DNA from 4 places in the Vibrio sp. R11-SG3-ISO3-SZ genome. Region 3 is predicted to be linked to each of the others. Evidence: predicted binding sites of a transcription regulator. Region 3 holds the regulator's gene; each other region holds the start of a gene.
The links. Region 3 encodes PurR, which represses purine synthesis genes. Its sites were predicted from a motif close to TNANGNAAACGTTTNCNTNA; they were not measured.
Positions count from the first base shown of each region.

Region 1: the regulator PurR is predicted to act here: its motif matches at 968-987, upstream of AC6R1O_RS07735 (uracil-xanthine permease family protein).
Region 2: the regulator PurR is predicted to act here: its motif matches at 1,893-1,912, upstream of purE (5-(carboxyamino)imidazole ribonucleotide mutase).
Region 4: the regulator PurR is predicted to act here: its motif matches at 1,219-1,238, upstream of glyA (serine hydroxymethyltransferase).

Region 1 covers NZ_JCBDGX010000056.1:35,294-38,423, forward strand. The annotation lists gene AC6R1O_RS07730 (DUF2066 domain-containing protein) at 1-746, opposite strand, end outside; gene AC6R1O_RS07735 (uracil-xanthine permease family protein) at 1,078-2,328, shown strand; gene ybaK (Cys-tRNA(Pro) deacylase) at 2,336-2,812, opposite strand; gene ushA (bifunctional UDP-sugar hydrolase/5'-nucleotidase UshA) at 2,886-3,130, opposite strand, start outside.
Region 2 covers NZ_JCBDGX010000131.1:9,398-12,527, forward strand. The annotation lists gene AC6R1O_RS15505 (5-(carboxyamino)imidazole ribonucleotide synthase) at 167-1,300, opposite strand; gene purE (5-(carboxyamino)imidazole ribonucleotide mutase) at 1,304-1,789, opposite strand; gene hemF (oxygen-dependent coproporphyrinogen oxidase) at 2,032-2,949, shown strand; gene aroE (shikimate dehydrogenase) at 3,040-3,130, shown strand, end outside.
Region 3 covers NZ_JCBDGX010000150.1:29,287-32,416, forward strand. The annotation lists gene AC6R1O_RS17040 (TfoX/Sxy family DNA transformation protein) at 66-659, opposite strand; cyclic di-GMP riboswitch class I at 864-972, opposite strand; gene purR (HTH-type transcriptional repressor PurR) at 1,148-2,152, opposite strand; gene torD (molecular chaperone TorD) at 2,391-3,098, opposite strand.
Region 4 covers NZ_JCBDGX010000077.1:22,105-25,234, forward strand. The annotation lists gene vexH (vibriobactin export RND transporter permease subunit VexH) at 1-232, shown strand, start outside; gene AC6R1O_RS09745 (DUF6198 family protein) at 278-877, opposite strand; gene glyA (serine hydroxymethyltransferase) at 1,316-2,566, shown strand; gene AC6R1O_RS09755 (hypothetical protein) at 2,671-2,982, opposite strand.

The DNA.
Region 1 (3,130 bases), on a different contig from region 3:
TTTTTCGCGTAGTAGTCGCTGATTTGGTTAATCATTTTATTCGCCGCATCTGCACCATTATTGGCGCCGCTAATCGGTGCTTGACGAGTCACCCCTATGGTCGCAGGCTTTTGATCGTATAACGTCCAACGTAGTGATTCGCCTTGCACTTTCACCACTAAGACAGCATCAACCGGGTAGCGCTGACTCGCTTGACCCACTGGCTGAATAAAGCCGCCCCACAAGTCTGAGACAGCCACTCCGGTAACGTCATCAAAATCGCCAACCGGTACGGTCACGGGCAAGCCTCGCTCTCGCGCTTGCTGCTGCAAGTTGACCAGTGTCTCAGAGCGAGAATGCTCCCAGATGATGGTGCGATCGTAGGGCGTCTCTTCCACCATCCAGACTAAAACGTTCGCACGTGTTGCTGGCCAAAGCGGCAGTTGCGCTTGACTGAGTAGAGAGCGAATATGAGGGCCGCTAAACGACATACGCAGTGAGGTATCCTCACCGATTTTGCCGTAGCCGAGTTGAGAAACGTACTGAGCGCTCTGAGAGAGGGCCTTCTTGACGACTTCGTTATCCGCAGCTTGCGGGTCGCCAGACGCGCGAATGATGACTTGCTTCATCCCTGCTTCGCGAGCTCGGGTATCGGCGTTATTCTCGCTTTGATCGATGACGATTTCAGCTCGGTAAAGATCCACATTGGTCAAGGCCATCGCTGGCAAACCCATCAGTCCGAGCGCGAGTAAAGCTAAACGGCGCATACATTTCCTACATCTAATCGAATTCACAAACAGCGATGATAAGCAACTATCCGCTGCGGGGCAACTTTCCCGGTCGGTTGGCAGCAGCAAGCGCGATATGGCTAACACTCTCCTCGTAGCCACTCTCGGAGTGAAACAGCAACGCACGGATTAAAATAGCAAAGCACCGAGTAAACGCAGTTCACCTGCCTATTCAAACGAGCAATATTTGATCAAGCTCAGATTGCAATCGTTTGCTTTAATGTTAAAATCTCGCGATTTTATTTTTAGTACCTATGCTCTATCGCTATGTACTAGACCGAAACTATCCGCTTTACAAAGGAATGACGACATGAAAAATGCCATTCAAGGCGCACAAATGCTGTTTGTTGCGTTTGGGGCCCTGGTTCTCGTCCCGCTGCTGACGGGACTCGACCCTAGCGTTGCCCTCTTCGGTGCTGGCCTTGGTACCTTACTCTTTCAATTAATGACTCGCCGCTCTGTTCCCATCTTCCTCGCCTCCTCCTTCGCTTTTATCGCCCCTATCCTTTACGGAGTACAAACCTGGGGTGTACCAGCCACTATGGGTGGTTTGATGGCCGCTGGCTTGGTGTATGTCGCACTGGGTGGTCTAATCAAACTTCGTGGGGTTGAGATTATCCATAAATTGCTGCCTCCCGTTGTGGTTGGGCCGGTCATTATGGTGATTGGTCTTGGATTGGCGCCCGTCGCCGTCAATATGGCACTGGGTAAAGGGGGCGATGGCACGCAACTGATTGATGGACAAGCGGCGCTAGTGATCTCTTCTGTTTCACTGCTCACAACGATTCTCCTGAGTGTCTTTGCCAAAGGCTTCCTCAAGCTCACCCCTATTTTGGGGGGCATTGTGGTGGGATACTGCCTGAGCTTGGGCTACGGCATTGTCGATTTCACGCCCGTCAAAGAAGCGGCATGGTTTGCGCTACCAAACTTCACGGCGCCTGAATTTAACATTAACGCCATTCTATTTATGATTCCCGTTGCCATCGCGCCAGCGGTAGAGCACGTTGGGGACATGCTGGCCATTTCAAACGTCACCGGAAAAGATTACCTGAAAAAGCCCGGCCTTCATCGCACGATTGCGGGGGACGGGGTCGCGACGATGGCGGCATCACTGTTTGGTGCGCCACCCAACACCACCTACTCAGAGGTGACAGGTGCAGTCATGCTGACCAAAGCCTTCAATCCTGTGATCATGACCTACGCTGCGGTGACGGCTATTGTCCTTGCGTTGGTCGGCAAGCTTGGCGCTGCGCTGCAAACCATCCCTATGCCAGTGATGGGCGGTATCATGATTCTGTTGTTTGGCTCAATTGCGACCGTGGGATTGAACACCTTAATCAAAAATCACGTCGATTTGCACAAATCTCGTAACCTCGTCATCGTTGCCATTACCTTAGTCTTTGGTATTGGTGGTATGGCGTTTGGCATCGGTGAGTTCAGTCTCCAAGGCGTGAGCCTATGTGGTATCGTCGCGATTGTGCTAAATCTGGTTCTTCCAAAAGACCTGGGAGAAAACCACGTCGTCGACAACGCACAAATGGAAGAGGAAGAAGCGCGCTAATCCACGCTCATCCTTCACAAAGATTGGCAAACTGGCCTTGGGTCAGTTTTGCCAAATCTTGCGCCGCCAATTCGATTTCCAACCCTCGCTTACCTGCGCTGACACAGATCGTTTCACGCTCCAACGCACTTTGATGGATAAACGTCGCCAATCGCTTCTTTTGCCCGAGCGGGCTGATTCCGCCCACAATATACCCTGTCACTGTTTGCGCAATAGCCGGATCGGCCATCTCTGCTTTTTTAGCCTTTGCCGCTTTTGCCGCCTGCTTCAAATTGAGTTTTTGGTTAACAGGTATCACTGCGACAGCGAGGTTTTTCGCCTCACCATTGAGTGAAAACAGTAGAGTTTTAAACACGCTATTGGGATCTTGCCCTAATGCTTGTGCGGCTTCGAGCCCGTAACTCTCGGCACGCGCGTCGTGCTGATACTGGTGTATTTGATGAGGAATTTTGTGTTTTTTCGCAAGATTGATGGCTGGGGTCATACACACTCCGAGAATAAAAAAGCGCAGCTCTAGGCTGCGCATTCAGTTAATAAGATTTAGCTTGTTAGGTCAATTACTTGTAAACCATCTCACCTGCTGGTGCGTATTGGTTTACATCTACTGGGCTGTTCGCCTCTAGGTAGTCTTTGAGCACTTCTGCATCAACGAAGCCCGTGTTGACGTGACCTGGGTGGTCCGTCAGCTTAGGATAGCCATCGCCCCCTGCAGCATTGTAGCTTGGTACTGTGAAGCGGTAAGTGCCGTCAAGACGCAACTGTTTACCACCGATAAACACGTTTGACACTTCACCGTTTTCCA
Region 2 (3,130 bases), on a different contig from region 3:
GCGAGTGCCTATTTAAGACTATATCGTGATTTAAGACTATACAGTGGTAAGGCGATATCGGAGCGGCCGAGCGTTACAGCAAATACAATGTCATTAAAGACAAAAAAGGCGCCATGAGCGCCTTTTTCAATCCAGTGTTCGCAGAGCCAACACTCATTTGATCCGATTACGATTCGAAGTTTTGTGCAAACTCATGCACCGCAGGGAAGGCATCGCTGTCGAGCAGGGTGGCCAGTTCACACAGCTTGCGTTGTAGCTCACCACTGTAGTCGCCGCAGACATTGATGTGACCCATCTTGCGTCCAGCACGCTTCTCTTTGCCGTACCAATGGATATGGCACCCTTCAATGGCCAGCAACGCTTGTGGCAGCGTATCTTCGCCAAGGATGTTGATCATCGCCGTTTCACGAACCAGTTTGGTGCTGCCAAGCGGCAAGCCACACACGGCTCTTAGGTGGTTTTCAAACTGACAGGTCTCTGCGCCTTGCTGCGTCCAGTGACCGGAGTTGTGCACGCGCGGTGCAATCTCATTCACGAGCAGGGTGCCATCGACATCGAAAAACTCAAGGGCAAGCACGCCCACGTAGTCGAGACTCTCGGCTACAGCGCTAAACATCGCCTGCGCTTGGTCTTGCAGCTTCGGGTCAGAAATGGCGGTCGATAGGCTTAGCACCCCTTGGGTGTGGACGTTCTCAGCCAGAGGGTAAACAGCGACTGAGCCGTCTTTGGCTCGTGCGCCCACCAAGGAAACTTCTCGGCCAAACGGGACAAACTCTTCCGCCACAATCGCTTGTGTCTCACTGGCTTGGATGCATTGTGCCATCTCTTGCCAAATGCTGTCCGCTTGAGCGGCGTCTTTCAATCGCCATTGGCCTTTACCATCGTAGCCACCTAGGGCACTTTTCAGCACCATAGGAATGCCGACTTTTTCGATCGCGCGATCAAAATCTTCCCGGCTCTCAATGACATGGTAGTTGGCGTTGCGAACGCCCGCTTTGTCTAATAGCGCCTTCTCAATACGGCGATCGCCACCGGTTTTGATCGCTTCTGCTGACGGGTAAAACTTCCCGCTTTGCTCGCAGAGGGTCAAAATATCGTGTGGGATATGTTCAAACTCAGCCGTGATCACATCGGCACGCTCAATGGCATTGCGAAGACCGTGGCCCACCACGTGTTGGGTGAGAGGATGGACAATGTTTTCACTGCCGACATCGTACGCCGAGATCTCAATGTTCAGTGGTGCGCCCGCAAGAGACATCATTCGTGCTAATTGGCCTGCACCTAACACCAACACATGCATGGTTTAGTCCTCGGCTGGGTTTGGGTTAGCAAGGACGGTCTCAGTTTGCTCTTGGCGAAACGCTTCGACCTTCTCCATCACGGACTCATCGTGGGTACCGATGATTTGCGCGGCCAAAATACCCGCATTCGCTGCGCCCGCTTCGCCGATCGCCAGTGTACCGACCGCGATGCCTTTTGGCATTTGCACGATAGAAAGTAGCGAATCCATCCCTTTTAGGGCACGTGATTGAACAGGAACACCCAAGACAGGTAAGCTTGTGAACGCCGCAGCCATGCCCGGCAGGTGCGCAGCGCCGCCAGCGCCAGCAATGATCACTTTCAGACCGCGCTCTTTCGCGCTGTTGGCGTAGTCTGCCAATAATTGAGGAGTGCGGTGCGCAGAGACGACTTTAGTTTCGTATTCAACACCAAATCTATCCAGCATTTCCGCGGCGAGCTTCATTGTTGGCCAATCTGATTTTGAACCCATGATGATACCGACTTTCATCTCAAACTCCTTCAACCTTTTGTGTGGAATGAAAAACAGGATGTGTCGTAAACCCAGTACAACCACATCGCCAATTTGTGCGCATTATACGGCGTTTTCCCTAGCAAGCAAACGTTTGCGCGCACTTTGAACCGCGCAGTGATTAGTCTTCGACGCAGATTCTTTGTACACTGAGTCTCATCCCAAGAAGACGCAGCCAGTGACTGCGTGGTGAAACAGGGCCTACCCTGCAAGGAAGTAAAATGTCAGAAATCGATAAGCAGGCGGTGAAGCAGTTTTTGTTGGCACTGCAAGAGACCATTTGTCAGCAGCTTGAGCAGGCCGACGGCCAAGCGCTGTTTGTTGAGGATGCGTGGCAGCGTGAACCCGGAGAGCGGCTCGGTGGCGGTGGTCGCACCCGAGTGATGAAAGCAGGCGCGGTGTTTGAGCAAGGCGGCGTCAACTTCTCTCATGTCTCTGGCAAAGCGATGCCCGCTTCGGCGACTGCCCATCGCCCAGAGTTAGCCGGGCGACGCTTTGAAGCCATGGGTGTGTCATTGGTGATGCATCCGAATAACCCTTATGTACCCACCTCCCATGCCAACGTGCGCTTTTTTATTGCCGAAAAAGAGGGCGAGGCGCCGATATGGTGGTTTGGCGGCGGGTTCGATTTGACCCCTTTCTACCCATTTGAAGAAGATGCTCAGTTCTGGCATGGCAGTGCGAAAGAGGTGTGTGAACCTTTTGGTCGAGACGTGTATGCCAAGCACAAAAAATGGTGTGATGATTACTTCTATCTGCCGCACCGTGATGAAACGCGTGGCGTCGGTGGGCTATTTTTTGATGATCTCAACGAGTGGCCATTTGATAAGTGTTTTGATTACATCAAAGCGGTCGGTGAAGGGTATACCCAGGCGTATTTGCCGATTGTTGAGCGCCGCAAAGAGACGCCCTACACTGACCGAGAGCGTCAATTTCAGCTTTATCGCCGTGGTCGCTATGTGGAGTTTAATCTCGTCTATGACCGAGGAACCTTGTTTGGTTTGCAAAGTGGTGGCCGAACCGAGTCGATTTTGATGTCGATGCCGCCACTGGCTCGCTGGGAGTACAATTATCAGATTGAGCCAGACAGCCCTGAAGCGGTTTTGTATCGCGATTTCCTCAAACCGCGTGATTGGTAACGTGTTTATCTCTGCATAGCGCTTGATCCTGGCCGGGATAGTGATAGGGTCAATGACCGTTGACCCGTTTATTTTTGTGTAGGTAAGGACATGACACAACCTCTTGACCGCTATGTGGTGTTTGGCAATCCCATTAGCCAAAGTAAATCGCCTTTTATCCATACCTTATTTGCTCGCCAGA
Region 3 (3,130 bases):
CGTCTCAAGCCAGCGGTGTGGGCTGGCTTGAGACGGGGATTGGAATTACTGAACGCTATCGCTGACTAGCTTTGCAGCTGATTCAGGAGCTCGTCGCGTCTTGCTTGAGGGACCACAGACCAGTGCGTGCCTTTAATTGCCCCCTCAAGTGCCCACAGCAGGTCGATGCTGACGTCGGCAGAGTGTGTGGAACGAATCGCTTTATACGCTTCCACTGCGCCCGTCTGCTCCAAACGGGAGACACTGTCGATACCCGCTTTCTTGAGCATTCGCTCGGTCGCTAGACGCAAGTTCGGCAGATCTTTCAGGCGCGTTGGTTTGGCGTTGGTTTGACGCTGCTTGTCTTTGTTGGCCGCCTCTAGTGCAGTGTTTGCCATCGCAATAGTCTGAGCGACATCCTGATCCCAGTCATGGCCAAGGGCATAGTATTTGGTGACCACAGGGAAACCACGTTTTTTATACACGTATGGCTCGAGTCCCTGAGCATTAAACAGTTGGGCCAACGAGTCGTCGGCGCGTATGTGAAGTTTGTCATTTACCACGAGGGCAAACATGATGTCATCAGCGAAGATTCCGAATCCACCAAACATTGAGCGAGACTTGATCTTGCCCAATGGTTCAAACAATCGCATTGAGTCTTTTAAAATTGGTTTATCCATGCTGTTATTCTCGGTGTATTACAATACGCCACCAAATTCAGGTCCGAGAGATTAGCAAAAATATGCAGGTTTTGTGTCAGTAGGGTGTCATTCTGGCTCATAAAAGAATAATCCTACTCACGGTGTGAGCGCATAATGCGCGCGCAACGTTTAAGTCATTGTATTCTTTGCTTTTGATAAAGAATTACGAAGTGCACATTTGCCATCGGCAACCCCGCTACCAAGCAGTCATCAACGTTGATATCGTTGAGTGGCTGCAACAGGCCGGAAGCTTTGCGTCCCATCCTTTCGAAATGGTTTGCCCTGTTCGTGGCATTCGTCGAACATAATAAGCATAAATAATTTATGGGCTAAACATCACGTTTTGATGGGTTAAATGTGATCTTAGTTCATAAAATAGAGGGGTGTTACCGAGAGAATAAAGCCCAGCGGATGAGAAGTATTCTCGCTGGGCTAGTCGATGTGATGTGCTGAACTTGTTCGTTGGTCTATTTCACCGTCGCCACGGTATCGCGCTCGACGATTTCTGGGTGCATTTCAAAAATACGTTTTTCATGCTCTTTGTCTTTAATACGTTCGAGCAAAATCTCAAATGCGTTTTTACCCACACGGCGCTTCGGCTGGTGAACCGTCGTTAGCGGTGGTGAAAAGTACTCGGCTAGCTCAATGTTGTCATAACCAATGACCGACATGTCTTCTGGAATACGAATGCCTTTTTGCTGTAAACGGCTCATCAAACCGAGCGCCATCGTATCGTTGAAACAGAATACTGCGGTTGGCTTTTCGTCCATGGCGACGATTTTGTCCGCGGCAAGCACGGCGGTATCGCACTCAAAGTTACCTTCTAAGATCCAATCTTCGTTGACGCTCAAACCCGACTCGTTCATTGCGCGCTTAAAGCCTTGGATGCGCTCTTGGCAGGCCGCTTTTTCAAAATGCCCACTCAAGCAAGCAATGCGCTTGTGGCCGTGATCAATCAGGTATTTTGTTGCGAGGTAGCCGCCTTCTTCCGAGTTGTCGATGATTTTATCGGCTTGTGAGCTTTCCGGGCCCCAATCCATCACCACCTTAGGGATGTCTTTATGACGGTCAAGCATTTCGCTCAACTCTTCGGTCAAATCTGAACACATCACTAAGATGCCATCGACGCGCTTTTCCGCCAGCATGCGAATGTAGTCACGTTGTTTCTCGTAGATGCCGCCAGTGTTACACAAGATCAAGGTGTAGCCTTGACGGTAGCAGTAGCTCTCAACCCCGTCGATCACTTCCGAGAAGAAAAGGTTGGTCGATTGAGTAACCAGCATGCCTATTGTGCGTGTCGAGTTACATTTCAGGCTGCGTGCAACGGCACTTGGGGCATAGTTCAACTCTTGAACCGCTTCCATCACTTTTTCTTGCGTGGCTTCAGCGACAAAGCGTGTTTTGTTGATCACATGGGATACAGTGGTGGTCGAGACACCCGCTAAGCGAGCGACGTCTTTAATCGTGGCCATATGGTTTTGTCCTGTCGATGACTGCCTACTATTCTATGAAAAGTTAAGTCTATAAAAGTAAAGTCTATACAAAGTTTAGAGTATGTAGACAGAAAGTATCAGAAACACAAAAACCGCCCTCAAAAAGCGGTTTGTATTTATTAGTTTTATCGTTTGCGGACCGAATTGTAGTCCGCAACGTCGATTTGGGCAAATAAAAAAACCGCCTTTGGGATCTCGCCACACCTTTTGTATGGGCTTAATCGCTATCGCCTTGCAGGTAGGCTTTATCCAATTGAATGAACGCGCACAATAGCGACGACAGCGCCGCATAGAAGCCGAATGTGTCGAGGCGCTGGCAGCGCTCGGCAAACCTCTCAATCCAAGGGAGTAGATGCTGCTCAATAAAATCGGCTTGCTCTTGGTAGGCGAGATGCGTGTCGCCTGCCGTCTGCTCTGCTGCATGAGCGCCGCGCACAATCAGGTTACCTAAAAAATCCAACTCTATCGCGAGATGATCAGAAGGTTCATTGAGCCCTGAATGCACGGCCACGCCATGTTGTTGGAGCAGAGTGTCCATCTGTTTGGCGGGCTCCCCATTGAGCAGTCCGGATTCATCTAAGTAGACAGAGGCGTAAGGCAACGCGCTGTCTCGGTCGGATTTTAAAAACAGGTCGCAATAGTCGGCTGATAGTTCCAACTGAGCATCTGGCCTGTCTTGCAATCGGTTCAATGCATCGATGAGCCTGTCTGCGGCTACGTTAAGCTCAGGGGTTTGTGCAAGTCCCGTCAGAAAGGTACGTGTGTCCACCGAATGATATTGGGCCAGCTCTTGCTCTGAGAGCTCTTTGGCAAACACGCTCGAAAACCACCAGTAGAGCTCGGCGCGTTGCTCATCAAAGGCGCGCTGCTCTTTTTCGGCGGGAGATAAAGGGTCGGAAATCTGGGCGTTAGGTGTCTCTGGCATGATGGGCTCTCAACTGAATCAGATGCCGTTAA
Region 4 (3,130 bases), on a different contig from region 3:
CACGCTAGCGGGCGCTATCCCATTGATACTCTCGACAGGCGCTGGCTATGAAAGTCGCGTTGCGGTCGGTACGGTGATCTTCTTTGGTATGGCGTTTGCCACCTTAGTGACCTTGTTTGTCATTCCGGCCATGTACCGATTGATCTCGGCCAACACGCGATCACCGGGCCATGTTGAAGCGGAGCTCAACAAAGAGCTCAGCCAAGACGTCACGGTGCGTAAAGCGCATTAATGATTCAGCCCGCACGTTCGCGGGCTGTTTTTTTAGCGGTATTTTTTAACGGTATTGAACGGTGTAGCGCGTCGGTTTGTGGTTCATGGCGAGCACGAGGTTGAGTAAAAAAGCGCCCAGAATCGACAAGCCAATAATGTAAGGCGTCACAAAGAAGAACGAAGCGACTAAAATCAGCACATCAATCGCCAACTGAGTTTTACCCACTGAGATGGCGAAACGATCTTGAATCCATAAACAGAGCACGTTGAAACCGCCAAGGCTTGAGCGGTGACGAAATAGGATCAGCATCCCGAGCCCCATCAGCAAGCCACCCGCCAGCGCACAGTAAATCTCATTAATGGTCTCCAGTTTTATCACTAAATAGAGGTGGTCAGCGAAAATGGAGACCAGAGCACCTGAAATGGCACTATTGACCGCAAACCGAGCGCCAAACCGCTGCCAAGCGAGCGCGTAAAATGGCAGGTTCATGGCAAAGTAGAGTGTACCGAATGACCAAGTGCTGAATTGGCTGACCAACAGAGCGAGACCTGTTGTACCGCCAGTGAGTAGCTGAGCGGATTGGAGAAAGAATACCCCTTGAGCGACAAGAAATGTCCCGGTGAGAATCGCGATCCAATCTTCTTTACGTGAGTGTTTTTCCATCAATTTGAAACTTTCATCGGAAATAATGGCGCGCATACTAGTGAAAAAATTAGGTTTTCGGTAGCTTGAGAAGGAAATTTAAGGTAAACCTATGTAATCACTGTTTTACGGGGTGTAAAGGAGAAAATTGACACTCATTGATCGACGTTAACTGGGTTGAGCATCGGTGGCTGAGATCTCTGTGTATTGTGCAAGCAGAGCAGGATTCAGACAAAGTGATTGATTGACGTTATGTCGCGTATGAGAATCTTCGTAAAACATTATGAAAAAACTGCATGAGAAAAAGTGTATTTTTCTCTTTATGACCCAGATCAAATTATGTAGAATGCGCGTCATTAACCCGATGCAAACGTTTGCGTCAGCGTAAAAACGTTATTCTCAGGGTCGTAAGTCGGTTTTTTTGCCAATTTAAGTCTTAATCTGAGTCAGGAGATACAGATGCTAAAGCGTGATATGAACATCGCAGATTACGATGCGGAACTGTTCGCAGCTATCCAAGAAGAAACTCTTCGCCAGGAAGAGCACATTGAACTGATTGCTTCAGAAAACTACACCAGCCCGCGTGTAATGGAAGCTCAGGGCTCTCAGCTCACCAACAAATATGCAGAAGGCTACCCAGGCAAGCGTTACTACGGTGGTTGTGAGTACGTCGATAAAGCAGAAGCGCTAGCGATTGATCGTGCTTGTCAGCTATTTGGTTGTGAGTACGCGAACGTACAGCCTCACTCAGGTTCACAAGCCAACAGTGCTGTTTACATGGCGCTACTTAACCCAGGCGATACGGTCTTGGGCATGAGCTTGGCACACGGTGGTCACCTAACGCACGGTTCTCCTGTTAACTTCTCTGGTAAGCACTACAACGTCATTCCTTACGGCATTGATGAAGCGGGCCAAATCAACTACGACGAAATGGAAGCGCTAGCACTTGAGCACAAGCCTAAGATGATCATTGGCGGTTTCTCTGCGTACTCTCAAATCGTTGATTGGAAACGCATGCGTGACATCGCAGACAAAGTGGACGCGTACCTATTTGTCGACATGGCGCACGTAGCGGGTCTGATTGCCGCGGGCGAATACCCAACGCCAGTGCCTCACGCGCACGTTGTGACGACCACGACACACAAAACCCTAGCGGGTCCACGCGGTGGCCTTATCCTTTCTAACGCTGGCGAGGAGATGTACAAGAAGCTGAATTCAGCGGTCTTCCCTGGTGGTCAAGGTGGTCCTCTAATGCACGTTATCGCGGGTAAAGCGGTGGCGTTTAAAGAAGCGATGGAGCCTGAATTTAAAGCGTACCAAGGTCGCGTGGTGAAAAATGCCAAAGCGATGGTGGCTCAGTTCCAAGAGCGCGGTTACAAAATCGTGTCTAACGGTACAGAGAACCACCTGTTCTTGGTCGACTTGATTGACAAAGACATCACAGGTAAAGATGCGGATGCGGCACTAGGCGCAGCCAACATCACCGTCAACAAAAACTCAGTTCCGAATGACCCTCGCAGCCCGTTTGTGACCTCGGGTATTCGTGTGGGTACACCAGCGATCACTCGCCGCGGTTTCAGTGAAGAAGATGCGAAAGCGCTCGCGAACTGGATGTGTGACGTACTGGATAACATCGGTAACGAAGAAGTGATTGAAGCGACGAAAGCGAAGGTGCTAGAGATCTGTAAGCGTCTACCTGTTTACGCGTAATCTCACCGTTCGATATCGAGCCTGTTTTGCTGAGCGACGGCTGAGCGAAACAAAGAAAAACGCCCTTTATGTAAATACATAAAGGGCGTTTTTGCGTTTAGGGATTATTTAGAGATGCTGAGCAGGGTGCCAGATTTACACTTGAAGGAGTAATACTTGCTGCTTTCGCTGAACTTGCCGAGCCCTTCACCGTCGCAGTAATCAATGTTGATGTCGCGCATGGTTTCCAGCGTGTTCTCGCTGTCTAGCGCAAATTTAGACCCGTCGGAACAAATAATACGTACACGGCCGTCATCGCTGACTGAATAGAGATCGACTTCGGTATTGCACAGCTCAAAGGAGGCTTCACGAAAGTTGTCTTGTTTGGTATTGGAGGCGCAGCCAGAGGTGATTGTGACAACGGCAATCGCGGCCATGCTAAGTGCAGTTAGTTTCATCGTGTTCCCTTTGATTCATAATCTTTTCATTAGCTTAGAGAATCTCTCTTAGGCATTCAAGCTTTGGGGTGATTATTTGAGGCAATAAGTTGGACTAATAAAAAGGCTGACCTATCGGCCAGCCTAG